Regions from separate parts of the Pantoea sp. YU22 genome, predicted to be linked through region 2. Evidence: predicted binding sites of a transcription regulator. Region 2 holds the regulator's gene; each other region holds the start of a gene.

Evidence for each region. Region 2 encodes Fur, which represses iron uptake genes when iron is present. Its sites were predicted from a motif close to ATAATAATGAGAACNACTATCAA; they were not measured.
Region 1: the regulator Fur is predicted to act here: its motif matches at 2,701-2,723, upstream of fhuA (ferrichrome porin FhuA).
Region 3: the regulator Fur is predicted to act here: its motif matches at 5,764-5,786, upstream of EKL29_RS05875 (isochorismate synthase).
Region 4: the regulator Fur is predicted to act here: its motif matches at 3,908-3,930, upstream of EKL29_RS11445 (TonB-dependent siderophore receptor).

Annotation. Positions count from the first base shown of each region.
Region 1 is NZ_RYDU01000002.1:25,137-32,917, forward strand. Features, by position in the region: gene fhuC (Fe3+-hydroxamate ABC transporter ATP-binding protein FhuC) at 1-422, opposite strand, end outside; gene fhuA (ferrichrome porin FhuA) at 458-2,665, opposite strand; gene mrcB (bifunctional glycosyl transferase/transpeptidase) at 2,859-5,408, opposite strand; gene hrpB (ATP-dependent helicase HrpB) at 5,506-7,781, opposite strand, start outside.
Region 2 is NZ_RYDU01000001.1:8,936-16,716, reverse strand. Features, by position in the region: gene pgm (phosphoglucomutase (alpha-D-glucose-1,6-bisphosphate-dependent)) at 37-1,677, opposite strand; gene seqA (replication initiation negative regulator SeqA) at 1,703-2,254, opposite strand; gene ybfF (esterase) at 2,505-3,269, shown strand; gene ybfE (LexA regulated protein) at 3,424-3,699, shown strand; gene fldA (flavodoxin FldA) at 3,835-4,365, shown strand; gene fur (ferric iron uptake transcriptional regulator) at 4,720-5,163, shown strand; gene EKL29_RS00065 (hypothetical protein) at 5,221-5,616, opposite strand; gene glnS (glutamine--tRNA ligase) at 5,854-7,521, opposite strand; gene nagE (N-acetylglucosamine-specific PTS transporter subunit IIBC) at 7,685-7,781, opposite strand, start outside.
Region 3 is NZ_RYDU01000002.1:306,708-314,488, reverse strand. Features, by position in the region: gene cgtA (Obg family GTPase CgtA) at 1-843, shown strand, start outside; gene EKL29_RS05895 (hotdog fold thioesterase) at 884-1,300, opposite strand; gene dhbA (2,3-dihydro-2,3-dihydroxybenzoate dehydrogenase) at 1,304-2,062, opposite strand; gene EKL29_RS05885 (isochorismatase) at 2,059-2,913, opposite strand; gene EKL29_RS05880 ((2,3-dihydroxybenzoyl)adenylate synthase) at 2,931-4,547, opposite strand; gene EKL29_RS05875 (isochorismate synthase) at 4,558-5,736, opposite strand; gene fepB (Fe2+-enterobactin ABC transporter substrate-binding protein) at 5,932-6,879, shown strand; gene entS (enterobactin transporter EntS) at 6,874-7,781, opposite strand, start outside.
Region 4 is NZ_RYDU01000006.1:183,214-190,994, forward strand. Features, by position in the region: gene EKL29_RS11430 (H-NS family nucleoid-associated regulatory protein) at 1-348, shown strand, start outside; gene EKL29_RS11435 (LLM class flavin-dependent oxidoreductase) at 430-1,731, opposite strand; gene EKL29_RS11440 (MmgE/PrpD family protein) at 2,235-3,536, shown strand; gene EKL29_RS11445 (TonB-dependent siderophore receptor) at 3,975-6,167, shown strand; gene iolE (myo-inosose-2 dehydratase) at 6,385-7,314, shown strand; gene EKL29_RS11455 (Gfo/Idh/MocA family protein) at 7,311-7,781, shown strand, end outside.

The DNA.
Region 1 (7,781 bases), on a different contig from region 2:
GCGAGCGGCTTCAGCCCGACCTGCGCGATCGCCTCCTCCACCCGAACGCGATCTTCCTGGCGAAAACGGCCCAGCGCGCCATGCCACGGGTAGCGGCCAATCGCCACCAGCTCGCGCACCGTCATGCCTTCGGCGGCGGGCAGCTGCTGCGGCAGATAGGCGACCTCGCGCGCAAAGGCTTTACTGTTCCAGGCTTCGACCGGCGTACCGTTGAGCAGTACGCGTCCCTCGCTGGCGGTCTGGTGTCGTCCCAGCATTTTTAACAGCGTGGATTTGCCGGAGCCGTTATGGCCGATAAGCGCGGTGACTTTGCCAGGCGGAAAGGTTAATGAGAGCGGATGCAGCAGCGTGCGGCCGGGCACGTGAAAGCTGACATTATCCAGCGTAAAAGTGGCTGCGTCGTGCGGAGGCTGCATGGTCATCCCAGGTTAAACGGGCGCCGCGGCGCCCGGTTGCATCAGAAACGGAAAGTGGCGGTGCCGATGATTTGTCGCTCTGCGCCCCAGTAGCAGGCGTAGTCGCGGTAACAGCTGGCCACATAGTCGCGGTCAAACAGGTTTTTCACGTTGACGCCCACTGACGAGCCCGGCAGACCGAAACGACCCAGATCATATTTCAGCGTCGCATCGACCGTGGTGTAGCCAGCGACATCGAAGTTCTGGTTGTTTTGCGTACCGCTACTGTAAAGGCCTTTGCTTTCGCCGACGTAACGCACGCCTGCACCGACAGTGACGCCGGAGAGCGCGGTCTCATGGAAGGTATAATCCGCCCACAGCGACGCCATATGCTTTGGCACCTGCACCGGCGTGCGGCCTTTCAGCTGCGTATCGTGGGTATATTCCGCGTCGGTGTAGGTGTAGGCAGCCGTCAGGTCGATATTAGCGTTAACTGCCGCTTTCGCCTCCAGCTCTACGCCGCGCGAGCGAATTTCGCCGCTCTGCACGCTGCCGTTCGGATGGTTTACCGTGTCGGGATCGGCCGTCAGATTTTTAGTTTTGGTCAGCTGATAAACCGCAGCGGTCATTGTGATCGGGCGATCTTTCGGCACATATTTCACGCCCGCTTCATACTGTTTTGCGCGTGAAGGATCAAAGGCCTGACCTGCGTAGGTAGAACCAGAGTTGGGAATAAAGGCTTCGCTGTAGCTGAAGTAGGGCGCGATACCGTTATCGAACACATAGTTCAGGCCGCCGCGCCAGGTAAAGGCCTGATCGTTCTGGCGATCGAAGGTTCCGTTATAGCGATCGTATACTGACGCCATGGCGTAATCGTAGCGGCCGCCCAGCGTCAGCACCCAGCGGTTCCACGCCATCTGATCCTGCGCATAAAGGCCGGTCTGACGCTGTTTATTAAGGTGCTGGAAAGGAGCGAACGGCGTAACGCTCTCATCGCCATAGTGCGGGTTAACGGCGTTCAGGCTGCTGGCGGTGCCAAATTGCGCATTGATATCGTTACGCGTGCGCTGGAAATCGACGCCCAGCAGCAGCGTATGGTCCAGCGCGCCGGTGGCGAATTTAGCCTGCGCCTGGGTATCGACGGCGAACTGATTCAGCTCTTCCTCAGAGACCGCCGAACCACGCGTAATGGTCTGGGTAGCGGCATCAAAGCCGTTGCCGTAAATGCTGCGATAGTCGGTGCGCAGATCGGCGTAGCGCAGGTTCTGACGTACCGTCCAGGTCTCGTTGAAGCTGTGCTCGAAGTTGTAACCCACCATTTTGGTGTTGCGCGAGATTTTGTTGCTCTCTTCGCCTTCATCAAAATTAGTCGGCAGCTTGTATTCGCTGCCGTCCGCGCGTCTGATTGGCACCACCGTGCCCTGACGCGGCAGCCAGCCGTAATAGCCGGTTTCCGGCTCGTTCTGGAAATAGGTCAGCAGGTCGAAGCGGGTATTTTCGTCCGGACGCCAGCTGAACGAGGGCGCAATGGTGTAGCGTTTCTCTTTATTCCGCTCCTGCTGCGCGTCGGCGCTGCGCGCAAGGCCGGTCAGGCGGTAGCTGTAGACGCCATCGTCATCCAGCGAGCCGCCGAAATCGAACCCGGTAGAGAAAAGGTTGTCGCTGCCCATCTGGAACTGCACTTCGCGCAGCGTTTCCTGTGTCGGACGCTTGCTCACCAGCGCCACTACGCCGCCGGGATTGCTCTTGCCGTAGAGCACTGAAACCGGGCCGCGCAGCAGCTCGGCGCGCTCCAGGAAGTAAGGATCGATAGCGAATTCGGAATAGTTGTCGCCCTGCAGCTTCAGGCCGTCAAGATACTGGTTGGTGTTGGTTTCGCTAAAGCCGCGAATCGACAGCGCATCGATCACCTGCGAGCTGCCGCGGTTGCCGGTCAGGACGCCCGGCGTGTAATTGAACGCCTCTTTTACCGATGTTACCTGACGCTTTTCCATCTCTTCGCGCGTCACCACCGAAACCGACTGCGGGTTTTTCTCAATCGGCGTATCGGTTTTGGTGCCGGTGGCGCTCTGTCTGGCGGCGATGGTCGGCGCCGGGCCCCATGCGCTCTCCTGCGCCGCGGCAGAGGCAGCATCCGACGAAACCACCAGCGTCTCCTCAGCCAGCGCGGAGGCGCTTACTGAGCCCAAAATGACGGCAATGCTCAAAGCCAGCGGACGGCGAGCAAGCGCGCCGCGCAGGTAACAAGGAAAAGTCGTTCGCGCATTCATAATAGTGTCTCTTGAATAATATAGTGGGCAGGCGAATGGAAACGAGAATGATTATTATGCCGAATGGATTTTAGGCGAAACTCTTACTTCTCTGCAAGGGATAATCCCGCGCGCAGCGCCGTCTGGCGGGCATTCGCGCAGTATTGATCAGGCACAAAAAAAGGGCGCCGTAGCGCCCTTTTTAACCGACGTTTTAGTTACCGCCGAACATATCTTTAATCCAGCCAGCGACGCCGTCGCTCTCTTTCTGCTGCTGCGGCTGTTGTTGCTGCTGCTGCATCTGCTGTTGATTTTGCTGCTGGTTCTGCTGCTCCTGCAACTGCTGCTGCTGCTGCTGGAACAGCTGCTGCTGTTGCTGGCAGAGCGCGTCGGGATCGAGCGCCCACACCGGCAGCGAACGCCAGGTGCTGCTGCCGTTGCCGCAGACGAAATTACCCGCTGAGTCGATGTTCATCATGGAGACATCTTCCGGCGGCGTCAGCACCAGCGGCATTGGCGCCTGGTTGTCCAGGTAGCGACGATAGATCTGCATCGCGCCGCTTGCGCCGTACAGCTTGCTCGGCTGGTTATTGTCGCGGCCCACCCAGGTAATGGCGACCTCTTTGCCGTCAACACCAGCAAACCAGCTGTCGATCAGGTCGTTAGTGGTGCCGGTTTTGCCTGCCAGATGCGCCTTGGGATAACGCGCGCCCAGCGCCCGCGCCGTACCGTGATCGGCTACCTGCTGCATCGTGTAGAGCGTCAGATAGGCAGCCTGCGCTGGCTCTACGCGCTGCGCCTGCGGGAAGCTCTGATAGAGCACGGTGCCGTCTTCCGCGATAACGGAACGCACCGCCGAGAGCGGCGCGCGGTTGCCGCCGCTGGCGATCGACTGGAACGCCTGCGCCACTTCAATCGGCGTCAGGTTCAGCGCGCCGAGCAGCATCGCTGGCACCGGGTTAAGCTGATCTTTCGGCACGCCCAGCTTGGTCCAGGTATCCACCACCGCGTCCAGCCCCAGCGTCATACCGAGGTTTACCGTCGGCACGTTCATGGAGTTGGTCAGCGCATCCACCAGCATCACCTTGCCGCTGAAGCGACGATCGTCGTTCATCGGTTTCCAGACGCTGCCGTTCGGCTGTTTCAGCGCGATAGGTTCATCGGCGATCCAGCTGTTAAGACGATAGGTGTTCGGCTGGCTGAGCGCGGTCAGATAGGTGGCCGGTTTCGCCAGCGAGCCGATAGAGCGACGCGCCTGCAGCGCGCGGTTGTAGCCAGCGAACTGCGGATCCGCGCCGCCTACCATGGCGCGCACTTCGCCGCTGAAGCGGTCGACTACCACCATCGCGGTTTCCAGATCTTTCAGGCCACGCTGTTTTTTCAGCGCCGGGATACCGTCAAGCACCGCTTTTTCCGCTGCGTCCTGCGATACCGGATCGAGCGTGGTGAAGATCTTCACGCCCGAGAGATCCTTCACCTTATCGCCCAGCTTCGCCTGCAGCTCGTTGCGCACCATCTGCATAAAGGCGGGCTGCGGCGTGATCACGCCGCCCTTCGGCTGTACGCCGAGCGGACGCGCTGAAAGCATGTCGTACAGCTCCTGATCGATCACCTTCTGCTGCTGCAGCAGACGCAGCACCAGATTGCGTCGCTCCAGCGCCAGTTTCGGATTACGCCACGGGTTATAGAGCGAGGCGCCTTTCACCATGCCCACCAGCATCGCCTGCTGATCGAGGCTCAGCTCGTCGACCGGACGGCCAAAATAGTAGAGGCTCGCCAGCGGGAAGCCGCGGATCTGGTCGTTGCCCGCCTGGCCGAGATAGACCTCGTTCAGGTAGAGCTCCAGAATGCGATCCTTGCTGTAACGCGCATCCATAATGACCGCCATATAGGCTTCACGCGCTTTACGCCACAGCGAGCGCTCGTTGGTCAGGAACAGGTTTTTCACCAGCTGCTGCGTCAGCGTACTGCCGCCCTGCACCGCTTTCCCGGCGGTGATATTGGCGAGGAAGGCGCGGCCGATAGAATAAGGGCTGATGCCGTCATGCTCGTAGAAATGACGATCTTCGGTGGCGATCAGCGTGTCGACCAGCAGATCCGGGAAACCGGCGCGCGGCACAAACAGGCGCTGTTCGCCGTTCGGTGACTGCAACATGGTGATCAGGCGCGGATCGAGGCGGAAGAAGCCAAAATCACGACCGGAATCGATATTTTTAATTTCGCCCAGCTCATCGCCGTCGAACACCATTTGCGCGTGCACCTGACCCTCTTTGCTGTCCGGGAAATCAAACGGACGGCGCAGCAGATCGATGGTGTTGCCTTTTACCGAGAACTCGCCGGGACGCGTAATACGCGACACCTCGCGATACTGCGTGCCTTCCAGCAGCGCAATCATCTCTTTTTTGTTGTAGGCCATGCCTGGTTCCAGGCTGACCATGCGGCCATAAACGGTCGCGGGTAGCTGCCACACTTTTCCGTCGATGCGGGCGCGGATCTCAGAGTCGAGGTAAACACCCCAGACGGCCATGACGACCACAAACACAAGGAACAGCCTGATAAGCCAACTTAACCAGCGACGCTTCCCGCGCGGCGGACGCTTTCCTTTACTTTTACGCGGCACAGGCGCTTTCTCCTCAACCTCATCATCAAAATCATCATTATCAAAATCGTCTTCATCCCTGCGGCGACCCCGGCGCGTAGCGTTACGCGGCGGCTTGGGCTGTTTTCCTTTGCGCCCAATGGGTTCGCGATCGTTCCCAGACATTGGTTTCATTCTCCAGGCATTACGTTGGCTGCGCCGATACTCTAGCGGCTTTTACCTCTTCCGCATGGCGGAACCCTCTGAAATCGATCCAGCTGGCTCAACCTTGCGGGGAATATTTTTTGGTGCGCCTTGTGGGCAAGGCGCTGGCCGGATCGTCGGGCCAGGGATGTCGGGGATAGCGCCCTTTCATCTCTTTTTGCACCTCCGGATACGCGCCGCGCCAGAAGGCGGCCAGGTCGCGGGTTATCTGCAACGGACGCTGCGCGGGCGATAACAGCTCCAGCACCAGCGGCACGCGCCCTTCCGCCACGGCGGGATTGCTCGCCTCGCCAAACATCTCCTGAATGCGCACCGCCAGCGCGGGCGGTTTGTCGGCATGGTAGCGAATGGGCAGTCGGCTTCCGGTCGGCACAGTGTAATGAGTTGGCAGCGCACTATCCAGCCGCTGGCGTTGTGACCATGTGAGCAAATGTAATAGCGCGCTGACAAGGTTAACCGCCTGCAACGATTTCAGATCGCGCACCGCGCCCATCTCCGGCAGTAGCCACACATCGAGCGTCGCCAGCAGCGTTTCATCATCTACGGCGGGCCATGTCTCCTCCGGCAACCACTGCGCCGCGCACTGCAGCCGCACGCGCAGCTGTTCCGCTGCCTCGCTCCAGCCCAGCACTGCCAGACCCTTTTGCGCGACCCAGCGCAGCATCGCCGCGTGCAGCACCTCAGGCTGCGGACGCGCCATCGGCTGCGCCTTTAACACCAGTACGCCAGCCTGTTCGCGACGCAGCGCGCGCAGCGTGCCTTTCTCTTCGTCCCATTCGACTTCGGTGCGCACTTCCACCAGCTCCGGGCGCGCCTGGCGCAGCGCGTCGATATCAACCGGCAGCGCCAGCAGCATGCGTGCGTCCGGCGTCGCGCTGCCCTGCAGCAAAGCGGGTGCGATCAGCCATTCGTAGCGGTTCAGCCCCTCTTGCGAATCGAGCATCGCCCCCAGGCCGTTGGCGAGCTGATAGCGGCCGCCGTTATCGCGACGTCGCGCCAGCCGATCGCCGAAGCCCGCCGCCAGCAGCGCAGGAAAGCGGTCTTCATCGACGCGGCCGCCGCTGACGCCGAGCCGTGACTGCCACTGCTTTGCGCGCCGCTGCCATTGCGGCTGCGGACGGTGCAGCGCGTCACGCAGATCGGGCGTGCCGCTGCGCGGCGGATCCTCAAGAACCGCCACCAGCAGCGCGGCGCTGGCGGCCGCATCAGGATCCTGCCCGGCGGCGCACAGCATCGCGCTCAGACGCGGCTCGCCGCCGAGCTGCGCCATGCGTCGTCCCTGCGCGCTCAGCTTGCCGCTCTCATCCAGCGCGCCAAGGCGGGCAAGCAGTTGCCGCGCCGCGCGCAGATGTTTTTCTGGTGGCAGGTCGAGCCAGGTAAGCTGGTCCGGCTGGTTGCAGCCCCACTGCAACAGCTCCATCCAGAGCGCGGCGAGGTCGCTGTGCGCGATCTCCGGCTCGCTCTGCGCGGCGGCGCGCGACGCCTGTTCTTCGGCGATCAGATGCAGACAGATGCCGGGCATCAGACGACCGGCGCGGCCGGCGCGCTGCGTCATCGACGCCTGGCTGATACGCTGGGTCAGCAGCCGCGTCACGCCGCTGCGCGCGTCAAACTGCGCCGTGCGCTCCAGCGCGCTATCCACCACCAGACGGATGCCTTCGATAGTAAGACTGGTTTCAGCGATATTGGTGGCGAGCACCACTTTGCGGCGGCCGGGCGGCGCAGGCAGAATTGCGCGGCGCTGTGTCGCCAGCGGCAGCGCGCCATAGAGCGGCGTGAGGTCGACATCCTCCGCCACGCGCGATTCCAGCTCGCGTTTAACCCGCTCAATCTCCGCCACGCCGGGCAGGAACAGGAGCAGCGAGCCGCTCTCTTCGCGCAGCAGCTGCGCCGTTTCGCGCGCCACCGCCTCTTCAAAGCGCAGCGTTGCGCTGAGCGAGGCAAAACGGCGCGTCACCGGGAAACTGCGCCCTTCGGAGACAATCAGCGGCGCGTCGGGCAGCAGCGCCGAGAGGCGCGCGTTATCCAGCGTCGCCGACATCAGCAGGATTTTCAGATCGTCGCGCAGCCCTTGCTGTACGTCGAGCAGCAGCGCCAGCGCCAGATCCGCCTGCAGGCTGCGCTCGTGGAACTCATCGAGGATCACCAGCGACACGCCGCTGAGTTCAGGATCGCGCTGCAGCATGCGCGTCAGAATGCCCTCCGTCACCACTTCCAGCCGGGTAGCCGGGCCGACGCAGTTTTCGCCGCGCATGCGGTAGCCGACGGTTTCGCCGGGCTGCTCGCCAAGCTGCTCCGCCAGACGTTGCGCCACGTTGCGCGCCGCCAGCCGAC
Region 2 (7,781 bases):
CCTGTTGCTCCAGAGTGCCTCAGCCCACCTCTTCTGTCAGGCGTTTTTCAGCACTTCGCTAACAATCTCTACCGCTTCTTTCTCGATCTGCGCGCGATGTTCCGCACCCAGGAAGCTCTCGCAGTAAATCTTGTAAGCGTCTTCGGTGCCTGACGGACGCGCGGCGAACCAGCCGTTTTCCGTCATCACTTTCAGACCGCCGATAGACGCGCCATTGCCCGGCGCTGCCGTCAGACGCGCGGTAATGGGATCGCCCGCCAGCGTATCGGCGCTGACCATCTCCGGTGACAGCTTAGAGAGAGCCGCTTTCTGGGCAGAGGTCGCAGGCGCCTGCAAACGGTTGTAGCTCGGCGCGCCGAAGCGAGCAGCCAGCTCGTCATAGTGCTGCTGTGGGTTCTTGCCGGTAACCGCGGTAATCTCCGCCGCCAGCAGGCAAAGAATGATGCCGTCTTTATCGGTTGACCAGGCAGAGCCGTCGAAGCGCAGGAAAGACGCGCCTGCGCTCTCTTCGCCGCCGAAACCGAGGCTGCCGTCGAACAGGCCGTCAACGAACCACTTAAAGCCCACCGGCACTTCCACCAGCTTACGGCCAATATCGTTAACCACGCGGTCGATCATTGCGCTGGAGACCAGCGTTTTGCCTACGGCGACCTCTTTGCCCCACTGCGGACGATGCTGGAACAGATAATTGATAGCAACGGCCAGATAGTGGTTCGGGTTCATCAGGCCTGACGGCGTCACGATGCCGTGACGGTCATAGTCAGGGTCGTTGCCGAACGCCAGATCGAACTTGTCCTTATACGCCAGCAGTCCCGCCATGGCGCACTCGGAAGAGCAGTCCATACGTACCACGCCATCTTTATCCAGATGCATAAAGCGGAAGGTCTGGTCGATTGCGTCGTTCACGATGGTGAGATCGAGTTTGTAATGCTCAGCGATGCGCTTCCAGTACTCCATGCCGGAGCCGCCCAGCGGATCAACGCCCAGCTTCAGACCCGCTTTCTGAATAGCGGCAAAGTCGATCACCTGCGCCAGCCCTTCAACATAGGGCTGAATCAGATCTTTCTCGACGATACGGCCGCTCGCCCACGCCTGATCCAGCGGCAGTCGTTTTACTTCTTGCAAGCCTGCTTTGATCAGCTGGTTAGCGCGATCCTCCACCACTTTCGTGACGTTGGTGTCGGCCGGGCCGCCATTCGGCGGATTGTATTTAATGCCGCCATCTTCCGGCGGGTTGTGCGACGGCGTAATGACGATGCCGTCCGCCTGCGCGCCGCCCTGCTTGTTGTGCTCAAGGATAGCGTTAGAGATAGCGGGCGTCGGGGTATAGCCATTGTCCTGCTGCACAATGACGTCTACGCCGTTAGCGGCCAGCACTTCCAGCACCGACAGAATCGCTGGCTCAGAGAGCGCGTGCGTATCTTTACCGACATAGCAGGGACCGGTGATGCCGTTTTTCTTGCGCTCTTCGGCTATCGCCTGGGCGATCGCCAGAATATGCTGCTCGTTAAAGCTCTGACGGCCTGCGCTACCACGATGCCCGGAGGTGCCGAATTTCACCGCATGGTCCGGGTTCGCCACGTCGGGCTGCAGGACATAATACTGTGATGTTAACTGTGCAACGTTAATCAAATCGCTCTGCTGGGCGGGTTGCCCGGCACGGGGGTGACTGGCCATTGGCGCTTCTCCCTGACGCTTCAGTTTAAATGGTGCCGCAAACTTTCTCTGCCAGCTCCTGCGGGAACTGCATCGAGACCATGATGTGTTCCACCATGCTGCGTTTACGGCCGGTATTGGTATTGGTGATCACCCAGTACGGCGTGCCGGGTACGTGCTTCGGCTTAGTATGGGTGCCATTTTGCAACAGCGTTTGCTCGTCACCCGCAAAATAAACGCGAGTACGGCCCTGCAGCGATGCAGTAGCCTCAGCAAAAGCCGAAGGATCAAGACGATAGAGCGTTGACAAAATCATCATAAAACGATTAACCGCTTTCTTCTGTTCGGCGTATTCGTCCGACAGCAGCAGTTCACGTACGGCGCGTACCCGATCCTGCGGACGGTTTTCCGCACGCACCGGCTGAATCGTTTTTTGCGCCGTATCGCCCGCCGCTAACGGCGCTGCCGCCGCAGGCGCGCTTTGACCGGCAGTAAATTTTAGCATCCGCCGTAAAATGTCAGAGGCGCTCTCGCCGATATGTTGCGTGTGGCTGGCGATATAGCGGTAGAGGTCTTCGTCAACTTCGATCGTTTTCATCTTTTTCCGTACGGTTTTGACTCGTGACAGAACCACGCCAGCCTGAAAAACACCGCTGCAAAGCTCGGTTGTTCGCTGGACGGGCGGGTTCTAACATAAGGATTATAAAGTTAAAACCAGGCGGGCTGATAGCATTCGCACGCTCAGAGGGCAAAAGTCGGAATATGCCCTAAAGCCTGTCGTGTCGTCGCGCCTGGAAAGGTAAAAGCATGATAACCTAACCCAAGGTCCCCATCGTAAGAACTTTGCCATGATTTTAAATGCTCGTCTGCAAACTGACCAATCAATCGCTGACTCCTTACCCATCCTCTTCATTCACGGCCTGTTCGGCAGCCTGGATAACCTTGGCGTGCTGGCGCGCGGCCTGAAAGACGCAGGGCCGCTGATTCAGGTGGATGTACGCAACCACGGCCTCTCGCCGCGCGCCGAAGAGATGAGCTATCGCGCCATGGCGCAGGATATGTTCGAGACGCTGGACGCGCACCATATCGATCGCGTCGCCGTTATCGGCCACTCGATGGGCGGTAAAATTGCCATGGCGATGAGCGCGCTGGCGCCGCAGCGGCTGGAGAAGCTGGTGCTGATCGATATCGCGCCGGTGGATTACCAGACACGACGCCACGACGAAATTTTCGCTGCCGTCCGCGCAGTGAGCGACGCAGGCGTGCGCCTGCGCAGTGAGGCCGCGCAGGTGATGCGCACTCATATTAAAGAGGACGGCGTTATCCAGTTCCTTCTTAAATCGTTTCAGGATGGCGAGTGGCGCTTCAACGTTCCGGCGCTATGGGATAATTACGCTACAATAACTGGCTGGGAAGAGGTGCCGGCCTGGCCCCATCCCGCGCTCTTTATTCGCGGCGGCGACTCGCCCTATCTCGACAATCACTACCGCGACGCGCTGCTGCGTCAGTTTCCGGCGGCCCATGCGCACGTGATCAGCGGCGCTGGCCACTGGGTGCACGCCGAGAAGCCTGATGCCGTATTGCGCAGCGTTCGTCGCTTTTTTGCGCTTTAAAAGCAAAAGCTTGCCGTTCGCGGTTTAGCATTGGCGTCATCTCTTCGGCTGGAGTATGATGGCGCGCTAAATTTTGCCGCTGCTCATTTTTTGTCGCGGCAATGGCCCATTTCGTTATAAACGCGCCTGTTCGCGCCTTCAGTTTTACTAAGCCATGGCAAAAGAACACACTGACCGCACCACGCTGGATCTGTTTGCAAACGAGCGTCGGCCCGGTCGACCGAAAACCAGTCCGCTATCGCGTGATGAACAGCTGCGCATCAATAAGCGCAATCAACTGAAACGTGACAAAGTGCGCGGGCTGCGCCGTGTCGAACTCAAAATGACCAGCGAAGCCGTGGATGCGTTGAATACGCTGGCTGAGCAGCGCAACATCAGCCGCAGCGAACTGATTGAACAAATGCTGCTGGCGCAACTCAAACTGGACTGAATCGCGCAAAGCGCACGCAGAAGCAAATCGCGCGGCTTTTCAAGTTCCGCCCGTTTGCTCGCTCTGCTATCATTCGCTTAATTGTGCGCTCTGCGCATGCATCTCATTATCAGGATTTAAGAGGTTATTTACCCCATGGCAATCGTAGGCATCTTCTTTGGCAGCGATACCGGCAACACCGAAAACATTGCAAAAATGATCCAGAAACAACTGGGCAAAGACGTTGCGGAAGTGCATGACATTGCCAAGAGTACTAAAGAAGATCTGGAAGCGTTCGACATTCTGCTGCTGGGCATTCCAACCTGGTACTACGGCGAAGCGCAGTGCGACTGGGATGATTTCTTCCCGACGCTGGAAGAGATCGATTTTAACGGCAAGCTGGTAGCGCTTTTCGGCTGCGGCGATCAGGAAGACTACGCAGAATATTTCTGCGACGCGATGGGCACCATTCGCGATATCATCGAGCCGAACGGCGCGGTGATCGTGGGTCACTGGCCGACCGAAGGTTATCACTTTGAAGCCTCTAAAGGTCTGGCGGACGACAAACACTTCCTCGGTCTGGCCATTGATGAAGATCGTCAGCCGGAACTCACCAGCCAGCGTGTCGACGCCTGGGTTAAACAGATCTATGACGAACTGCAGCTGCAGGCGATCATCGAAGCCTGATTACCCACATACTCAATGTGGGCGCTGGCTCACATTGAGTTAATGTTTTTTCCTATAGAAATAATAGCTACAGCTTTTTAACTTTTATCTCCGATTCTGTACAATACCCACATCGGTTATCTGCTTATTTCTCCCGCGAGGTCATGAAGTTAGCGAAATGATAACGAACCTCCTGTATTTCTCCGCCCGGTGCCGTTACGTATCTTCTTACAGCCCGTGTTGATCTCAGGCGTTTCCCTCGGTTTTCATTTCAATACTTCACCTCTATAATGAGACGCAAATGAGAACAGACACCGAACGACATTCAAGGCAAGGCGCCTCAAGTAACCAGCAAAGTAACAGGACAATATCCGCATGACTGACAACAACACCGCATTAAAGAAGGCTGGCCTGAAAGTCACGCTGCCCAGACTTAAAATTCTGGAAGTGCTTCAGGAACCTCAGTGCCATCACGTCAGCGCGGAAGATCTTTATAAACGCCTGATCGATATGGGCGAAGAGATTGGTCTGGCTACCGTTTATCGTGTACTTAACCAGTTTGACGATGCGGGCATTGTGACGCGTCACAACTTTGAAGGCGGGAAATCGGTTTTCGAACTGACCCAGCAGCAGCATCACGATCATCTGATCTGCCTCGACTGTGGCAAAGTGATCGAGTTCAGCGATGAGTCGATCGAAGCGCGCCAGCGGGATATCGCAACTCGCCACGGCATCAAGCTGACTAACCACAGTCTTTATCTCTACGGTCACTGTGCGCTGGGCGATTGCCGCGAAGACGAAACGCTCCACGACCAGTAAAAATGTGCTATGCAGTCATTCTAAAAGCCGGTATGTCTACCGGCTTTTTTATGGGCGTCAGGCAACCAGCGTTTCGTGCAGGTAGCGCCAGCGGGGAACGGACGTGCTGCAGTCCAGAATCGCCAGCGAGATGCGCGTCTGATCGCTGCCGTTCATCATTTGCAGTTCACGGTACTGAATGGTGATTTCATCTTTTTGCTGAGAGATGACGGCGTGCTCGCTGGTCGCGATGCGCATTCCTTCTCGTCGTCCCTGCAGCTGGCGGAACAGCTCTTCGGTCTGGTTCAGATCGAGCAGCCTGCCCTGCGGCGTCACCATGCGGAAATCGGGATGGAAATGCGACAGCAGCAGATGGAAAGTGTCATCCCCACCTGAAGGCTGGTTAAATATACGTTCGATTAACTGATGTAAAACCACCACGCTGTGTTTTGCTTCCTGACCAAGAGCCGTCATCATTTTTCCTTCTTATTGCCCGCATAGCCTCTTTTAAGAGCGAATAGCCTACCTGAAAAAACGAAATTCACAGCTGGAAACTGATTAATTTTTGTTAACTCAGATAACTCCCAGCGCGGCCTGACAAGAGTTGATTATTTACAACAGCACAAAAAAACGTCTAAGTGCAGATTGCAGTCATAAAAAAGGGCGATTGCTCGCCCTTTAATGATTTTATGATGACGTTGATTTAAAAATCTAATCGCCGATTTTCGCCCAGGTATCACGCAGACCCACGGTGCGGTTAAACACCAGCTGGTTTGGACGTGAGTAGCGGCTGTCGGCGCAGAAATAGCCTTCGCGCTCAAACTGATAAGGCGCTTCCGGGCTGGCATTCTGCAGGCCCGGCTCGACGAATCCCTGACGGATCTCTAAAGAGTTCGGATTGATGGTCGTCAGGAAATCCTCTTCCGCGCCTGGATTCGGCACGCTGAACAGGCGATCGTAGAGTCGGAATTCCGCTGGCAGCGCGTGATCCGCAGAGACCCAGTGGATTACTCCTTTCACCTTGCGGCCATCAGCCGGATCTTTGCTTAAGGTATCGACGTCGCAGGTGCAGTAGATGCAGGTGATATTGCCTTCTTCATCTTTAGCAACGCGTTCGGCGCGGATCACATAAGCATTGCGCAGGCGAACTTCTTTGCCCAGCACCAGGCGCTTGTACTGCTTGTTGGCTTCTTCGCGGAAGTCAGCGCGGTCGATCCAGACCTCACGGCCAAAAGGCACATCGCGAGTGCCCATTTCGGGCTTGTTCGGATGGTTCGGCATAGTGATGATTTCATTATGCCCAGCCGGCAGGTTTTCAATCACCACTTTCAGCGGATCGAGCACCGCCATAGCGCGCGGCGCGTTTTCGTTCAAATCGTCGCGAATGCAGGACTCCAGCGACGCCATCTCCACCACGTTGTCCTGTTTGGTTACGCCAATACGGCGGCAGAACTCACGGATCGAAGCGGCAGTGTAGCCGCGACGGCGCAGACCAGACACGGTCAGCATGCGCGGATCGTCCCAGCCTTCTACCACGTTCTCGCTGACCAGCTGCGTCAGCTTACGTTTCGACATCACCGCATATTCGAGGTTAAGGCGGGAGAACTCATACTGGCGCGGATGCACCGGAATAGAGATGTTGTCCAGCACCCAGTCATACAGACGGCGGTTATCCTGGAACTCCAGCGTACAGAGCGAATGGGTGATATTTTCCAGCGCATCGGAGATGCAGTGGGTAAAGTCGTACATCGGATAGATGCACCACTTTTTGCCGGTCTGATGATGCTCGGCAAACTTAATGCGGTAGAGCACCGGATCGCGCATTACGATAAAGCTGGAGGCCATATCGATTTTGGCGCGCAGGCAGGCTTTGCCCTCGGCAAACTCGCCGTTGCGCATTTTTTCGAACAGCGCCAGGTTCTCTTCTACGCTGCGATCGCGGTATGGGCTGTTTTTACCCGGCGCGGTCAGGGTGCCGCGATATTCGCGGATCTCTTCCGGCGTCAGTTCGTCAACATAGGCCAGGCCTTTATTGATCAGTTCAACCGCGTAGTGATAAAGCTGATCGAAGTAATCAGAGGAATAGCGAACCTCCCCACTCCACTCAAAGCCCAGCCACCGCACGTCGCGTTTGATGGATTCAACGAACTCCATATCTTCTTTAACCGGGTTGGTATCGTCGAAACGCAGGTTGCACTGACCCTGATAGTCCTGAGCGATGCCGAAGTTCAGGCAGATCGATTTTGCATGGCCAATATGCAGATAGCCATTAGGCTCAGGCGGGAAACGGGTATGCACGCTGTTGTGCTTGCCGCTCGCCAAATCTTCGTCAATGATCTGACGAATAAAGTTAGTTGGGCGGGCTTCAGCCTCACTCATCTCTCAATCCTCAATACGTATAGCGGGTGGTTTGTACCACGAAGTAACGGAGTATGATCCACAAAGCGCCGAAGGGAAACAACCGGTTTGTTAAGGCGATAAAACGAAAAAAGGCAGGAATTGCTTCCTGCCTGCTTTTTTTTACGTCGCCGCGGTTAAGGGCTTAGCCTTTTACCTCATAAAGCGGGGTTTCTCCGGCCACTACCGTGCCGGTCGCCAGCAGCGTCAGACCGACGAAATCCTCACTGTTGCTGACCACG
Region 3 (7,781 bases), on a different contig from region 2:
CATGAGCAAAAGCTGATGGTCGCCAAAGGCGGCTGGCACGGGCTGGGCAACACCCGCTTTAAATCTTCAGTAAACCGTACGCCGCGTCAGAAAACCATGGGTACACCGGGCGAGAAGCGCGATTTACAGCTGGAGCTGATGCTGCTGGCTGACGTCGGCATGCTGGGCCTGCCGAACGCCGGCAAATCGACCTTTATCCGCGCCGTATCGGCAGCTAAACCAAAAGTGGCAGACTATCCGTTTACCACGCTGGTGCCGAGCCTGGGCGTGGTGCGCATGGATAGCGAGCAGAGCTTTGTGGTTGCCGATATCCCGGGCCTGATTGAAGGCGCCGCCGAAGGCGCAGGCCTCGGCATCCGCTTCCTGAAGCACCTGGAGCGCTGCCGCGTGCTGCTGCACCTGATCGATATCGCGCCGATTGATGAGTCCGATCCGGTGGAAAACGCGCGTATTATTCTCGGCGAGCTGGAGAAGTACAGCGACAAGCTTTTCAACAAGCCGCGCTGGCTGGTGTTCAACAAAGTTGACCTGATCAGCGAAGAGGAAGCGCAGGCGCGCGCCAAAACGATTGCTGATGCGCTGGGCTGGGAAGGGAAGTATTACCTGATCTCTGCGGCAAGCCGCCAGGGCGTTCAGGATCTCTGCTGGGACGTGATGAGTTTCATCAACGCCAACCCGAAAGAAGCGGAAGAAGAAGAGAAGAAACCCGAGAAAGTCGAATTCATGTGGGATGATTACCACCGTGAAGCGATGGAAAGCGTGGTTGAAGAAGAAGATGAAGAGTGGGATGACGACTGGGACGAAGATGACGACGAAGGCGTCGAAATCATCTACCAGCGTTAATGCCGGAAAAAAAGGGACAGCGAAAGCTGTCCCTTTTTGTTTATCCCAGCACCGCCACCGTCAGACGCGACGAGCAGCAGAGCTGGCCGCGCGCGTTGCGGATCTCTATCTGCCACACCTGATTGCGTGAGCCGATATGCAGCGGACGGCAGACGCCGCGCACGTCGCCGCTGGAGACCGAGCGGTGGTGGCTGGCGTTCACCTCAATGCCGACCACGCTCTTTCCCTCTTCGGTGCAGAGGTAGCCGGCGATCGATCCCATCGACTCCGCCAGCACCACCGACGCGCCGCCGTGCAGCAGGCCGAAAGGCTGATGAGTGCGCGCGTCAACCGGCATCACCGCTTCCAGATAATCGTCGCCAATCGCGGTAAAGCGGATGCCGATATGTGCCACCAGTGAGTTCTCGCCGATAGCGTTCAGCGCGTCGAGATCGGTTTCGCGTTTCCAGATCGCCATCGGTCAGGCTCCCAGCGTCGCGCCGCCGTCGACCACGATATCTTGCAGCACGACATGGCTGGCGAGGTCCGAGGCGAGGAACAGCACGTTATGGGCGATCTCCTGCGGTCTGGCGATCTTACGCAGCGGGATCCCGAGCTTATATTGATCCGGGAAGCCGTCGATCATCTCCTGTTCGGCGGTCGGCGTATGCCACAGGCTGCGCTGCATCTCGGTATCGGTCGAACCGGGCGAGACGATATTGCACCGGACACCATAAGGCGCCATCTCCAGGCCCACCGTCAGGGCGAGACTGCGCAGCGCGGCTTTCGACGCGCCGTAAGCTGACATACCGATACGCGGCGCGTGCGCCGAGTTAGAGGCGATAGTGACGATCGCACCCGCCCGCTGCTGGCGAAAGCGCGGCAGCGTCTGCTGAAACATATTAAAGGCGCCGCCGACATTGACCGCCAGACAGGCCTGGAAATCTTCAAATGAAATTTCGTCGGTCGCGCCGATGCGCAGGATGCCTGCGCCGTTCACCAGCACGTCGAGCCGCGGCTGCTGCGCCAGCAGAGGCTGGCACGTCGCTTTCACCTGCTCCGGGTCCGCAACGTCCAGCCTGTGGCAGGCGAAAGGGTATTCATGGTCATGAAAGCGCAGGTCGAAGCCCTGAACCTGCGCGCCCGCCGCATGGAAAGCGAGCGCGGTGTGATAGCCGATGCCCTGGCCTGCGCCGGTTACCCAGACGATTTTCCCGCTGAAGTCGAAGTGCTGGCTCATTGCGCAGGCTCCCGCGACAGCAGCGTCCACCAGCCGTCGATGGTGGGGTTCTTCGCCAGGCTGACGAAGTCGATATCGCCGTGCACCTGACGCCAGCGCGCCGCCAGCGCCATCATGCGTACGGAATCCAGACCGTAGTCGATCAGGTTCTCGCTATCTTCCGGCACGTCATCATCCTCCAGCAGCGGCAGGATCAACGCGCGCAGATCGTCTTTGCTGAGCGGCAGCGATATCAGATCGGCGGTCATCACCACTTTGCCGCTGCGTCCGGCGGTATAGGTCAGCGCCATCATATGCTCTTCGCGGCTAAAGTCAGCCAGCGCATCCGCCACCATAAAGGGCTGAATATTACGCATAAAGGCGTCGGTGGCAGTAGTGAGACAGCCGATGTGCGCATAAACGCCGGTGATGATCAGCTGGTCGCGACCCATCTCCTGCAGGATCGACTCCAGCGGCGAGCGTACAAAGGCGCTGTAACGCCACTTGGTCAGCACCTGATCGTCCGCATCGGGCGCCAGCGCATCCACGATCTTCTGCTGATCCGGATGTTTGTTCAGGCCCGGCCCCCACATATCGTTGAGCAGCGCGCGATCTTCATCGCTCTGCTGGTTGGGCTGCGCGGTATAGAACACCGGAATGCCCTGCGCCTTGCACCAGGCGCGCAGGCGGGCGATGTTCTCCACCACCTGATTAACCAGCGGGCTGTTTTCGCCCCAGAAGTTAAGGAAATAGGCCTGCATATCATGAATAAGCAGCGCGGCGCGCTGCGGCTCCAGCGTCCATGTCACCTTGTTGGCGGGCAGTTCAGCGGCAGTGGGCAGCGGATATGAGGTCAGTTTTGGAATAGCCATAAAATCTCCGGAACAGGTCAGGCTTGTGCTTGCTGAGCGGCAAGCTGTTGGCGCAGGCGTTTCTTGTCTACTTTGCCGACGGGCGTCAGCGGCAGTTCATCCACGCAGGTAATACGGTCGGGCAATTTATAGTCGGCGACGCCCAGTTCGCGCAGGTGGCGTCGCAGCACCACCGGTTTGATCGGCTGACGGGAAACGATAAAGGCGCAGCTCTTTTCGCCCATCAGCTCGTCCTGCATCGACACCAGCGCCGCATGGATCACATCGGCATGGCGCTGCAGGAGGTTTTCAATCTCCTCTGCGGCGATCTTTTCGCCGCCGCGGTTGATCTGATCTTTTTCACGGCCCTGTACGGTGATGTAGCCCTGCGGGTTAATCTCGATCAGATCGCCCGAGCAGTAAAAACCCTCGGCGTCGAAGCTGGCCGCGTTGTGCTCCGGGCTTTTGTAATAGCCGCGAAAGGTATAGGGGCCACGCGTCATCAGTCGGCCGATAGCGCCGGTTGGCAGCGGATTGCCGTTTTCGTCTGCCACCCAGACCTCATCGTCCGGTGAAATCGGACGGCCCTGCGTGGTGAGTATGGTTTTCTCGTCGTCATCGAAGCGGGTGTAGTTCACCAGGCCTTCAGCCATGCCGAACACCTGCTGCAGCCTGCAGCCGATCTCGCTCTGAATACGCGCCGCGATGGTTTCGCTCAGCTTCGCTCCGCCGACCTGCATACGCTGCAAAGATGCCAGCGCCTTATTGCTGCCCCACTCATTGATCGCCTGCAGCCAGAGGCTGACGGCGGGCGGCACCAGGCCGGTGTCGGTCACCTGATGCTTTTCGATCAGCAGGAAGCAGTTCGTCGCGCTGGGATCTTCGGCCAGAATCACCTGGCCGCCCGCATAGAAGACGCCCAGCGAGCCGGGCGAACTCATTGCAAAGTTATGCGGCGCGGGCAGGGCGATCAGGTAACGCGTTTCGGCCGTGACTGCGCAGATCTCGTCGCTGGCGCGAATGCTGTAGTAGTAGTCATTATGAGTACGCGGGATAAGCTTTGGCGTTCCGGTGCTGCCGCCGGAGAGCTGGAAAAGAGCCACGTCGTCGGCGGCGGTCGGCGTTGGCCGGTAGTCGCCCGCCGCTTCGGCCATCAGCGCTTCCAGGGTATTTTCCGGCTGGCTGTCATTGCGCAGGATCACCTGCCGCAGCGAGGGCTGGGCGGCGCACAGCGCGTCGATAAAGCTATCGTCGGCGAACAGCGCATGGCGACGATCGGCGATCAGCAGCGCGGGTTCGATCTGCGCGGCGTAGGCCTGCAGCTCGGTGCGCTGGTGGCTGAACAGCGCATAGACCGACACGACGCCCAGCTTAAACAGGGCGAAAACGGTGACGTAGAAGTCGGCGACATTGCCGAGCTGCACCAGCGCGGTATCGCCGTTTTTCAACCCGCGGCGCTGTAGCGCGGCAGCCAGGTTGTCGCTGCGCTGCGCCAGCTGACGGTAGCTCAGCTGCAGATCGCCCTCGATAATGGCGATGGCGTCGCTGTTTTTATGACGCTCCAGGATATCGGTCATCGGCACATCCAGCCAGTAACCTTTCTCGCGGTAGCGCGCCGCCAGATCGTCTGGCCAGCGGTGGTAGGGGATCGACATGGTATTTCCTTTATTGCAGTCCAAAAGCGCGCAGCATGGTGTCGAGCTTGACACCGGTCTCGCGCCATTCTGATTCCGGTTGCGAATCCGCCACGATGCCCGCGCCAGCGAACAGGCGCACCCGCGCGCCCTGTACGGTGCCGCAGCGGATGGTCACGACCCATTCGCCGTTGCCCTGATCGTCGCACCAGCCAACGATTCCGCCGAACAGCCGACGGTCAAACGGCTCCAGCGTCTGGATCAGCTGCTGCGCGCGCTGATGCGGGAAGCCGCTCAGGGCTGGTGTCGGATGCAGCAGACAGGCGAGCGACAGCGCGTTCTCCTGTTCGTCGAGCGCTTCGCCGTCGATCTGCGTCGCCAGATGCCACAGCGTGGCGGTCGTCAGCAGAGAAGGGGTGGCGGGAACCGAGAGCAGGCGGCTGCGCGGCTGCAGCACCTCACGCATCGCATCTGTCACCAGCTTATGCTCGTGGCGATCTTTCGCCGACTGCATCAGAGCGTCGCCGGCGGCCCGGTCGCGCGCTGCGACGGCGTCGCGACGCGCAGATCCGGCGAGCGGACAGGAGCTGAAATCGCGCCCCTCTTTGCGCAGCATCAGCTCCGGGCTGGCGCCGACCAGCGAGCCGCCCTGCGGCAGCGGCAGGTGAAAGTGATAGCTGTCAGGGTTTTGCGCCACGATGCGCTGCATCAGTGCGGCGATATCCACCGGCTGTTCCGTCACGATATCCATCAGGCGCGACAGCACCACTTTATCCAGCTCGCCGCGCTGCGTGGCCGTAACGGCCTGCGCCACCATCGCGGTAAAAGCATCGTGCTCCGGCACGGCGGCGCGGCGACGCACCTGCGGCAGCGGCGCCTGAACCGCCGTCAGCGCACCTTGTAAATCGGCGCGGTCAAAGGTCTGATGCGATTCAGGAATAAACAGCGCGGCGGGCTGCGTGACGTCGAAAGGGATAGCGCCGACCAGGATCGGATGGGCAATACCCTGTTTTTTTGCCGCGGCGAAGTGGCGGCGCAACTGCTGTTGAAAATCGCCGTTTAGCGCATCGCCATCGGTCACCGGGGTGGTGACGGTGGTGTAGCAGCCTTGCGTAGCGATACTGCGCCACGGAGATGTGAAGATAAAACCCCGACACAGCGCGGAGAAATCCTGAAGCTGGGGATTTCCAAACGTCAACGTTTCAACCATAATTTTCACCTATAAATGATAAGATAATTAATAATGATTATCATTTGTATTGTGGTTCTGTAACCTACGTTGATTGGGCCGGAGTGTCAATAAATTCGCGGCGTTCAGCGCGCGATCTCAGCGTGTTTCAGAAAGGTGGCAGGGCTTTGTCTTACAGTAAAAGGTGGACTGAATCTTATGTTTAAGCGGACTTTTATGACGGTGGCCGCGCTGCTTTTCGTCACGTTGCTGGCTAACCCGGACGCGCGGGCCGACGGCGGCTGGCCGCGCACGCTGCAAAGCGCCCACGGCAGCGTGACGCTGCCAAAAGCGCCGCAGCGTATCGTCTCGACCAGCATGACGCTGACCGGCTCGCTGCTGGCGATCGACGCGCCGGTAATCGCCAGCGGCGCAACCGCTCCAGGCAGCCGTCTGGCCGACGATCAGGGTTTTTTTCGTCAGTGGGGCGACGTAGCGAAGCGTAAAAACGTTAAGCGCCTCTATATCGGCGAACCCAGCGCCGAAGCAGTGGCCGCCGAAGCGCCGGACCTGATTATCGTCAGCGCCACCGGCAACGATTCCGCCATTAAGCTGGTGGATCAGTTCTCGGCCATTGCGCCGACGCTGGTGGTGAACTATGACGACAAAAGCTGGCAGCAGCTGGTGACGCTGCTTGGCGAAGCGACCGGCCACGAAGCTGATGCGGCGGCGCGCGTTAAGGCGTTTGATGAGCAGGAGGCGGCGCTGAAGCAGAAAATCACGCTGCCGCCGCAGCCCGTTTCCGCGATGGTATTTAACGGCGATGGCCGCGCGGTGAACCTCTGGACCAGCGAATCGGCGCAGGGCAAGCTGCTGGAGCAGCTCGGCTTTACGCTCGCCGTGCCGCCCGCCAACCTGCAGCAGATGCACAGCATGGGCCAGCGCAAAGATATTATTCAGCTCTCTGGCGAAAATGTCGCCAGCGGCCTGAACGGCAATAGCTTCCTGCTGTTCGCCGCAGAAGATCAGACCGCGCAGCAGCTGATGCAAAACCCTTTCCTGGCGCAGACCGCAGCGGTGAAACAGCGGCAGGTTTATGCGCTGGGCGCGGATACTTTCCGTCTTGACTACTACAGCGCCAGCCATCTGCTGGCGCGTCTGGAGCAGCTGTTCGTTAAGTCATAACGCCTCGTCCGCCAGCGTCGACGCTGGCGGCTGATAGCGTCGTAGCCTCGCCATCAGGATCCACATCGCTAACCCCAGCAGCGCCGCGCCGAAACCGAAAAGCGCGGCGGCCTGCTGCGGCAGCAGCCATGTCCCCATCGCGCCGATCAGCGCCGCGCCGACTGCATCGCCGGTAACATTCTGCGCCGTCCAGAGGCTATTGATGCGCCCCAGCAGCGCATCAGGCGTCAGCGACTGGATCAGCGTGTATTGCACCAGGCTGTTAATGGCGCTGAAGTAGCCGAACGCCGCCAGACACGCCAGGCTGAGCGCGAACAGCGGCATCAGGCTAAACAGCCCAAGCGCGAGAAAGGCGGCGATGGCGCTGCCCAGGATCAATCTCCCAGGCTGCGGCGACTGCGTCAGGCGTCCGCTGGTCAATGCGCCCAGCGCCGCGCCGAGCGGCACGGCGGCATACATCAGGCCCAGCTCATCGAGACTGACTTGCCAGTGCGGCGCCAGCGCCGGATAGAGCACGCGCACCGCGCTCGCCAGCGTTACCAGCGCGCCGATCAGCGCAGCCATACCGACCACCGGCGCGGCGAAAAGAAACTGCACGCCGCTGGCAAGCGCCCTGAGCGGATGCTCGCGCTGCTGGGGCGGCGGCGGCATCACGGGCAGCCTGAGCAGGGTTAACACGGTGAGCAGCGTACCGAAGGCGGCGAGCGCGTAGTTCCATGCCGCGCCGCCGTGCGCCAGCACCACGCCACCGATGGCGGGCGAGAGGATCGCGCCGAAGCGTACCGTCAGCATGGTAATGGCGCCCGCCTGCATCAGATTTTCGCGTCCCACCAGCGCCGGGGTCGCCGCCAGCAGCGCGGTGACGCCGAGCGCGCCGAAAAAACCGTCCCATAAACCCAGCA
Region 4 (7,781 bases), on a different contig from region 2:
CGAGAAATTGAGCTCGACGTGTTAAACGAAATGCTCGAAAAGTTCTCTGTCGTTGTCGCTGAACGCCGTGAAGAAGTGAATGCTGAGCAAGCCGCGCAAAAAGAAAAAGCGGAAAAACTGGCGTTGTATAAAGAGATGCTGATGAAAGACGGCATTGATATTTCCGACCTGGCCGATCTGGCGCAGAGCGAAAGTAAACCAAAAGCGAAACGCGCGCCGCGTCCGGCTAAATATAAGTTCACGGATGAAACCGGCGAAACCAAATTCTGGACCGGTCAGGGCCGCACGCCTTCGCCGATTAAAAAAGTGCTGGATGCAGGTGGCTCGCTGGACGAGTTCCTGATCTGATAAAAAAGGCGCTGATATTCAGCGCCTTTTTTTACCGCTTTTTACGCCCCGCCGCCCGACGGCGGTAAAGCGTCTCAACCATCAGACCGTCGGCAGGCCGAGGTTTTCACGCAGCGTGGCGTAGGCATACTCCGTTGGGAACAGGCCGCGACGACGCAGTTCTGGAATAACCAGCTCCACAAACAGATCCAGCTGCTCCGGCATGATGGCTGGCATAATATTGAAGCCGTCCGCGCCGCCCTGCTCCAGCCAGAGCTGGAAGTCGTCGGCGATATCTTCCGCGGTGCCGACGATAACCCGATGCCCGCGCGATCCCGCCGCGATAGCCGCCAGCTCGCGCAGCGTCAGGTTCTCGCGCTTCGCCATATCGGTCATAAGCTTCACGCGGCTCTGGTTGCCTTCGCCCAGCGGCACTTCCGGCACCGGGCCATCCAGCGGGTAGGTAGAAAGATCCATGCCAAAGCGCAGCGAGAGCTGTTTCAGCCCGTTGTCGATATCCACCAGCGTATTCAGCTTTTTCCACAGCGCTTTCGCTTCCTCGCGCGTGCGGCCGACAATCGGCATCACGCCCGGCATAATCACCACATGCTCCGGATTACGGCCCGCCGCTTCGATCTGCGCTTTCTGCGACTGATAAAAGGCCTGCGCCTCTTCCAGGCTGGCGGCAGCGGTAAAGACCACTTCAGCAGTTTCGGCGGCGAGCTTCTGCCCGTCGGCGGAGGAGCCTGCCTCGATGATCACCGGACGACCCTGCGGTGAACGCGTGATATTCAGCGGCCCCTGCACCTGGAAATGTTCGCCGACATGGTTGATCGGGTTAATCTTGTCGTTAACAAAGTATTGTCCCGACGCCGGATCCGGCTGTACTGCGCCCTCTTCCCAGCCTTCCCACAGCTTGTTCGTGACCTGCAGAAACTCGCGCGCCCGCGCATAGCGCTCGGCGTGGTTCGGCATATCATCGCGGCTGAAGTTTTTCGCTACGTCGGCAGAGAAAGAAGTCACCACGTTCCAGGCGGCACGGCCACGGCTGATATGATCGAGAGAGGAGAAAGTGCGCGCCATGGTAAAGGGATCGCTGAAGGTGGTCGATGCGGTAGCGGCCAGGCCGATACGCCGGGTGTTCACCGCGACCGCCGACAGCATGGTGAGCGGTTCAAGACGCGCCATGGTGGACGGCAGTCGATACATACTGGTTGCCAGCGCATCGCCGACGAAAAACAGATCGAAACGACCCGCCTCCGCTTTCTGCGCCAGGCGGATCAGCCAGTCGATATCAGTGGGTGCGCCCAGCTCTTCGGTCAGGCGCCAGCCGCTGACGTGATGCCCTACCGGCTGAACGAAAAGACCAAGACGCAGACGATTTTTTGCAGATGAACTGTCCATATTGTTTCCCTGATTGCGATAAGCGCCCTCTTTGGGCGTCGATAAAAATGATCGGTGGCGATAAGCGCTTTACCTGCGCCGCGCCCGGTTCGTCAGCGCTATAAAGGACGAACCCGCAGGTGCCAGAGTAGCGTGCATAGCATTTGCCCGTCCAGCCAGCACGCTGACGATATGCCCGCAATGAGAAAAAGCCGTGGCTGCCATTGTCTGCCGACCGCTCAGGCGGGCGGTAAGGCGAAGGCTAACACGACGTATCGAGTTGCTGGCTAAAAAACCCGCTTTAACAGAATGTTAGCGACGTTGCGTTTCACGCGTATCGGTAAGACATAGTACGACAACCGTTTATTCAGGCAACCTTATAACTGGCTCCCCTTATTCACAAATTTGCATAAGCTTAGTGATATTTCAGATATAGCCATCTGCGCCTTTGTTGCTACCCTCTGAGTTCTGCTTATTCCCAGGGAGACAGTGATGCGCTTTTTCCGTTATCCGGCGGCAAGGCTATGAGCCTGACCGGGCAGCTCAGCCAGCTTATTCGTCTGGCGCCAGCCGATACCTCCGCCCGTCAGCACGCGCGTCTAGGGGTACAGGATTTTCTCGCCGTAAGCTGGCCGGTGCTTAACCGGCAGGTGCCGGACAGCGGTTTGCCGCTGTTGCAGGGGCTCTACCGCGACAGCGGACCGGCATCGCGCGCCCTGCTGCTCGGCTATGCCGGACACGCGCTCGACTACGACGATTTTCACGCCGATTTCCGCGGTCATCCCAGCGTGGTTATCCTGCCAGCGCTGCTGGCGTGGGCGGCGGAAAGCGACAGCTTTGACGTGGCGCGTTTTCTGGATGCTTATATCACCGGCGTGGAGATGGCCGGTCGGCTGGGCCTGGCAATGACGCAACAGCACTATACGCTCGGCTATCACAATACCGCTTCGCTCGGCACCCTGGCCGCCGCCGCCGCACTGGCGCGCTTTACCGGCGCGGATGCGCGCCAGTGTGCGGTGCTGCTCGGCATCGCCGCCACCGAGGCGAGCGGGCTGCGCGCGCAGTTTGGCTCAGCGGTGAAGCCGTTGCACGCAGGCTTCGCGGCAGAGCGCGCGGTGCGCGCCGCACAGCTGGCGCTGGCGGGGTTCGACGGGCAGACAGAAGGCGTACTGGAGGCTTTTATCTCGCTGGGAAGCAGCAACCAGGCCCAAAGAGAAAAGCTCACTGAGGGCTGGGGCGCGCCCTGGCGTATCGCGGCGCCAGGCCTGGAGTTCAAGCCCTTCGCCACCTGCGCCGGTACGCACAGCGCAGCGGAGGCGACGCGCGAGATCCGCCAGCGCTGGACTGGCTCTGCGGCTGAACTGCTTAGCGCCATCGATCGCATTACCGTCGCATTTCCACCAGGCGGCGATATTGCCGCCTCGGTGCGGCAGCCGAAAAACGGCATTGAGGCGCGCTTTAGCCTGGAGTATGTCATTGCCGCCATGCTGATTTATGGCGACCTGCGCATGGCGGACTTTGCCGAAGGCGAGGTCAATCCACAAATTATGGCACTGGCGGCGAAGGTCACGCGCCAGCCTGATGAGAGTGCGCCGCCGGACGCGATTAACCCTGCGCTGCGCTTCCATGAGGTCACGCTGTTCCTCAGCGGCGGCGAAGTGTTGCGCCAGCGACGCACCCGCCAGCAGTCACTGGCGACGCCGGTGGATGTCGCGGGCAAACTGCGCGCGGCGCTGGTCGACCAGCATCCACTGCTGGCCAGCAGCGAGTTACGCGACGATGAAGATCTTCGCCACCTGGCGCAGACGTTAATCGCCAGGCTGTAGCGCCGCGTATTCAGCCTTCAGACGGCGTAAAGGCGGTGGCGCTGACCACCGCCTGCACGCCGGACAGATGAACCCTGCGCTTTTCCCGGCTTTCTTCCCCCCCTTCGGCGATGCGCCTCTTCGCATGTATGGTCGCATTCGCGGGAAGCGAGACTGTTCCTTTCCTGAACGCGCGCATGTGATTTAATGGGTTCAGCCTGCCTGGTTACCGATGTGTTAGCTAAAAAGCTCTCTCTGCTGCTCCATCGACACTCCCCCTCTTTTTATCCCCTCGCGGGCGGCACAACGCGTCTCGTTCTGGACTGAAATTTTTCCTGTTTGCTAATTAACCTACTGTGCAGAAATGTAAAGATGCTTTCACCATCTATACAATGATAATCATTCTCATTATCATGCGCATTTGCTTACATTGATAAACATATCAGGGAGAAAGATTAAGTGAATGTAACCTTCAATGTCAGAAAGCGTCCCGGCGCCCTGCTGATTGCCGGTCTGCTGAGCGCCACGGGCGTCAGCGCCGCAGAAGAGACAGAAGCACTGGCGGATGATGAGGCGATGCTGGTCACCGCTGAGCAAAAGCTGAAGCAGCAGCCCGGCGTGTCTACTATTACTGCGGAAGATATTAAAAAAAGCCCGCCGGTTAACGATCTCTCCGACATCATCCGTAAAATGCCCGGCGTCAACCTGACCGGCAACAGCGCCAGCGGCAGCCGCGGCAATAACCGCCAGATCGATATCCGCGGCATGGGGCCGGAAAATACGCTGATCATGGTAGACGGCGTGCCGGTCTCGTCGCGCAACTCCATACGCTACAGCTGGCGCGGCGAGCGCGACACGCGCGGCGATACCAACTGGGTGCCAGCAGAGATGGTAGAGCGTATTGAGGTCATCCGCGGCCCGGCGGCGGCGCGCTACGGCTCCGGCGCGGCGGGCGGCGTGGTGAATATCATCACCAAACGACCAACCACCGACTGGCACGGTTCATTCTCGCTCTTTACCAACCAGCCGGAAGACAGCAAAGAGGGGGCGACTAAGCGCGCCAACTTCAGCCTGAGCGGGCCGCTGGCGGGCGACGCGCTGACCATGCGTATGTATGGCAATATTAATAAAACCGACGCCGACGACTGGGATATCAATACTGCACAAAACGGCTCCTATGCAGCGGGCCGCGAAGGCGTGCGCAATAAAGATATCAACACGGTACTCTCCTGGAAAATCAATCCAGAGCAGATGCTTGATTTCTCCTGGGGCTACAGCCGCCAGGGCAATATCTACGCGGGCGATACGCAAAACAGCAACGGCAATAACAGCGCCAATGGGCTGGTGGAATCGCTGGTCGGCAGCGAAACCAACCGGCTTTACCGCCAGTCTTACGGCCTGGCGCATAACGGCATCTGGGACTGGGGCCAGTCAAAGCTGACCTTTAACTATGAAAAAACCAACAATACGCGTCTCAAAGAGGGAACCACAGGCAGCGTCGAAGGGATGATCAACAGCAACACCTTCGACACCAGTCGACTGGAGAGCTATCGCGGCAACGCGGAAATTAACTTCCCGCTCGACTGGCTACGCGAACAGACGGTGACGCTGGGCGCGGAGTGGAATCATGACAAGCTCAACGATCCCGCATCAATGCAGGGCACCAATTCGTCGGGGGTCACTATCGGCAGCGTCAGCGGCAACGCGGCGGATCGCAGCAGCACCAACAGCGCGACTCTCAGCTCGCTCTATTTTGAAGATAATATCGCCGCGACCGACACTACCGAAGTTATTCCCGGCATTCGCTTCGACTATCACAACAGTTTTGGCGCCAACTGGAGTCCGAGCCTGAACCTGTCGCAGGGGCTGGGAGACCACTTCAAGCTTAAGGCAGGGATCGCCCGCGCCTTTAAAGCGCCTAATCTTTATCAGTCTACCGAAGGCTATCTGCTCGCGACGCGCGGCAACGGCTGTCCGAAGAATATAACCTCGGGTAGCTGTTACCTGCTGGGTAACGCCGATCTTGAGCCAGAGGTGAGCGTCAATAAAGAGCTGGGTATTGAGTACACCCAGCAAGGCTATGTGGCGGGCATCACCTGGTTCCGCAACGATTACAAAAACAAAATTGTTGCCGGCAGCGAGATAGTTGGCAAAGCGTCCAACGGCTATAACATTTTGCGCTGGGAAAACGGCGGTAAAGCGGTGGTGGAAGGGCTGGAGGGCAACCTGACGGTGCCGCTGATCGAAGATACTCTCGAATGGCGCAGCAATGCCACTTACATGATTAAATCGGAAAATAAAGAGACCGGTAATCCGCTGTCGATTATTCCCAAGTACACCATTAACTCGCAGCTGGAATGGCAGATAACTAGCGATCTCTCGGGCAATATCAACTGGACAATGTATGGCCGTCAGAAGCCGCGCCAGTATTCAGAAACGCGTCTGGATACCAAAAGCGCGATGTCGCAGCGTGAAATCGGCGCCTATTCGGTGCTGGGCCTTAATTTCAACTACGATCTGACGAAGAGCCTGCGCGCCAATGCAGGCGTCAGTAACCTGCTGGACAAGCGTATCTACCGTGAAAACTCGGGCGCATCGACCTATAACGAACCCGGCCGCGCTTACTATGCCGGATTGACGTATACCTTCTGACGTCGCCCCTGCCGCCGTTGCCTGCTTTTACTGCGCGACGGCGGCTTTCCGCTTACAAGAACAGAGGTTAAGTCTTTCCTGCTTCGCTCAGCGCCTGCTCGAATGTTGCCTTTCCCGGCGCGCCCCGGTTGATGTTAATCACTCAAAATGGACGTAGCCTGGCCGATCGCCCTGCCTTATTTTTTTCCTGTTTTCACTCTCTGAGGAAGCAGGAAAAATGCGTCACAACACCTTTTATTCACCTGGCACCGCCGCGCCTCAGCTGGGCGTCAGCCCGCTGTCATGGGTTAATGAAGTGCTCCACCATCTGGGTGCAGGCACGACCGCAGAGCAGTGCCTGCGCGAAGCGGCACAGGCTGGCTTTCAGGGCGTAGAGCTGAGCCGCCTGTTTCCGCGCGACGCCGACGCGCTCAACCTGCTGCTGGGGCAGCACGATCTGCAGCTGATTTCTGGCTGGTACGACGGCTTTCTTACCGAGCGCAGCGTGGAGGCGGAGCTTGAAGCGGTGCAGCAGCACGCAACCCTGCTCAGCCGCGGCGGCGCGAAGGTGATGGTTTACGGCGAATGCGGATGGATGGCGGAAAATGCGCTTGATATCCCGCTGCGGCAGCGCCGTCTGCTGCCCGCCGACCGCCTCGAAGCCTATGCTGAGCGTCTGTCGCGCTTCGCTGAGGCGCTGCTGCGCAACTATGGTTTGCAGCTCGCCTTTCACCATCATCTGATGATGACGACGGAAACCTTCGATGAAATCGCGCTTCTGCTTAACGCCTGTTCGTCCGATGTCGGCCTGCTGCTCGATACCGGCCATGCCTGTGCGGCGGGCTTCTCTTACCCGCTGCTGATTGACGCCTTCGCCGATCGAATCTGCCATATCCATCTGAAAGATGTGCGCGCCGATCGGCTGCAGCAGGCGCGCGCCAGCGACTGGACCTTTAACCAGGCAGTGCTGAACGGGCTGTTCTGCGTACCGGGCGACGGCGACGTCGATTTCGCGCCGCTGTCGCGCTTTATCGCCGAGCGCGGCTATAACGGCTGGCTGGTGGTTGAAGCCGAGCAGGATCCCGCCATCGCGCCGCCGCTTGAGACGGTCACGCGTGCCCAGCGCTATGTCGCCCGTCATATTCTTCCCCAGGAGAGTCTCGCATGAGCAAAAAACACCTTAACGTTGGCCTGATTGGTTCAGGATTTATGGGTCAGGCGCATGCCGACGCCTGGCGTCGCGCCGCGCTGCTTTACCGCGATCTGCCGCTGCAGCCGCTGTTGCATACTCTTGCGGACGCCACGCCTGCGCTGGCGCAGGAAGCGGCGCAGCGATTCGGTTTCCGCCAGGGAACCGCGGACTGGCGGGCTATGGTGGAAGATCCCGAGATCGATATCGTGGATATCACTACGCCAAACAGTATGCATGTTGATATGGCGCTGGCCGCGATCCGCGCCGGAAAGCATGTTTATTGTGAAAAACCGCTTACCGTGTCGCTCGCCGATGCGCAGATGCTGGTGGAAGAAGCGGAACGTGCTGGCGTACAAACCTTTGTGGCATTTAATAATATTAAAACGCCCGCCGCGCAGCTGGCGAAACAGCTTATCGCGCGCGGCGATATCGGTACGCCGACG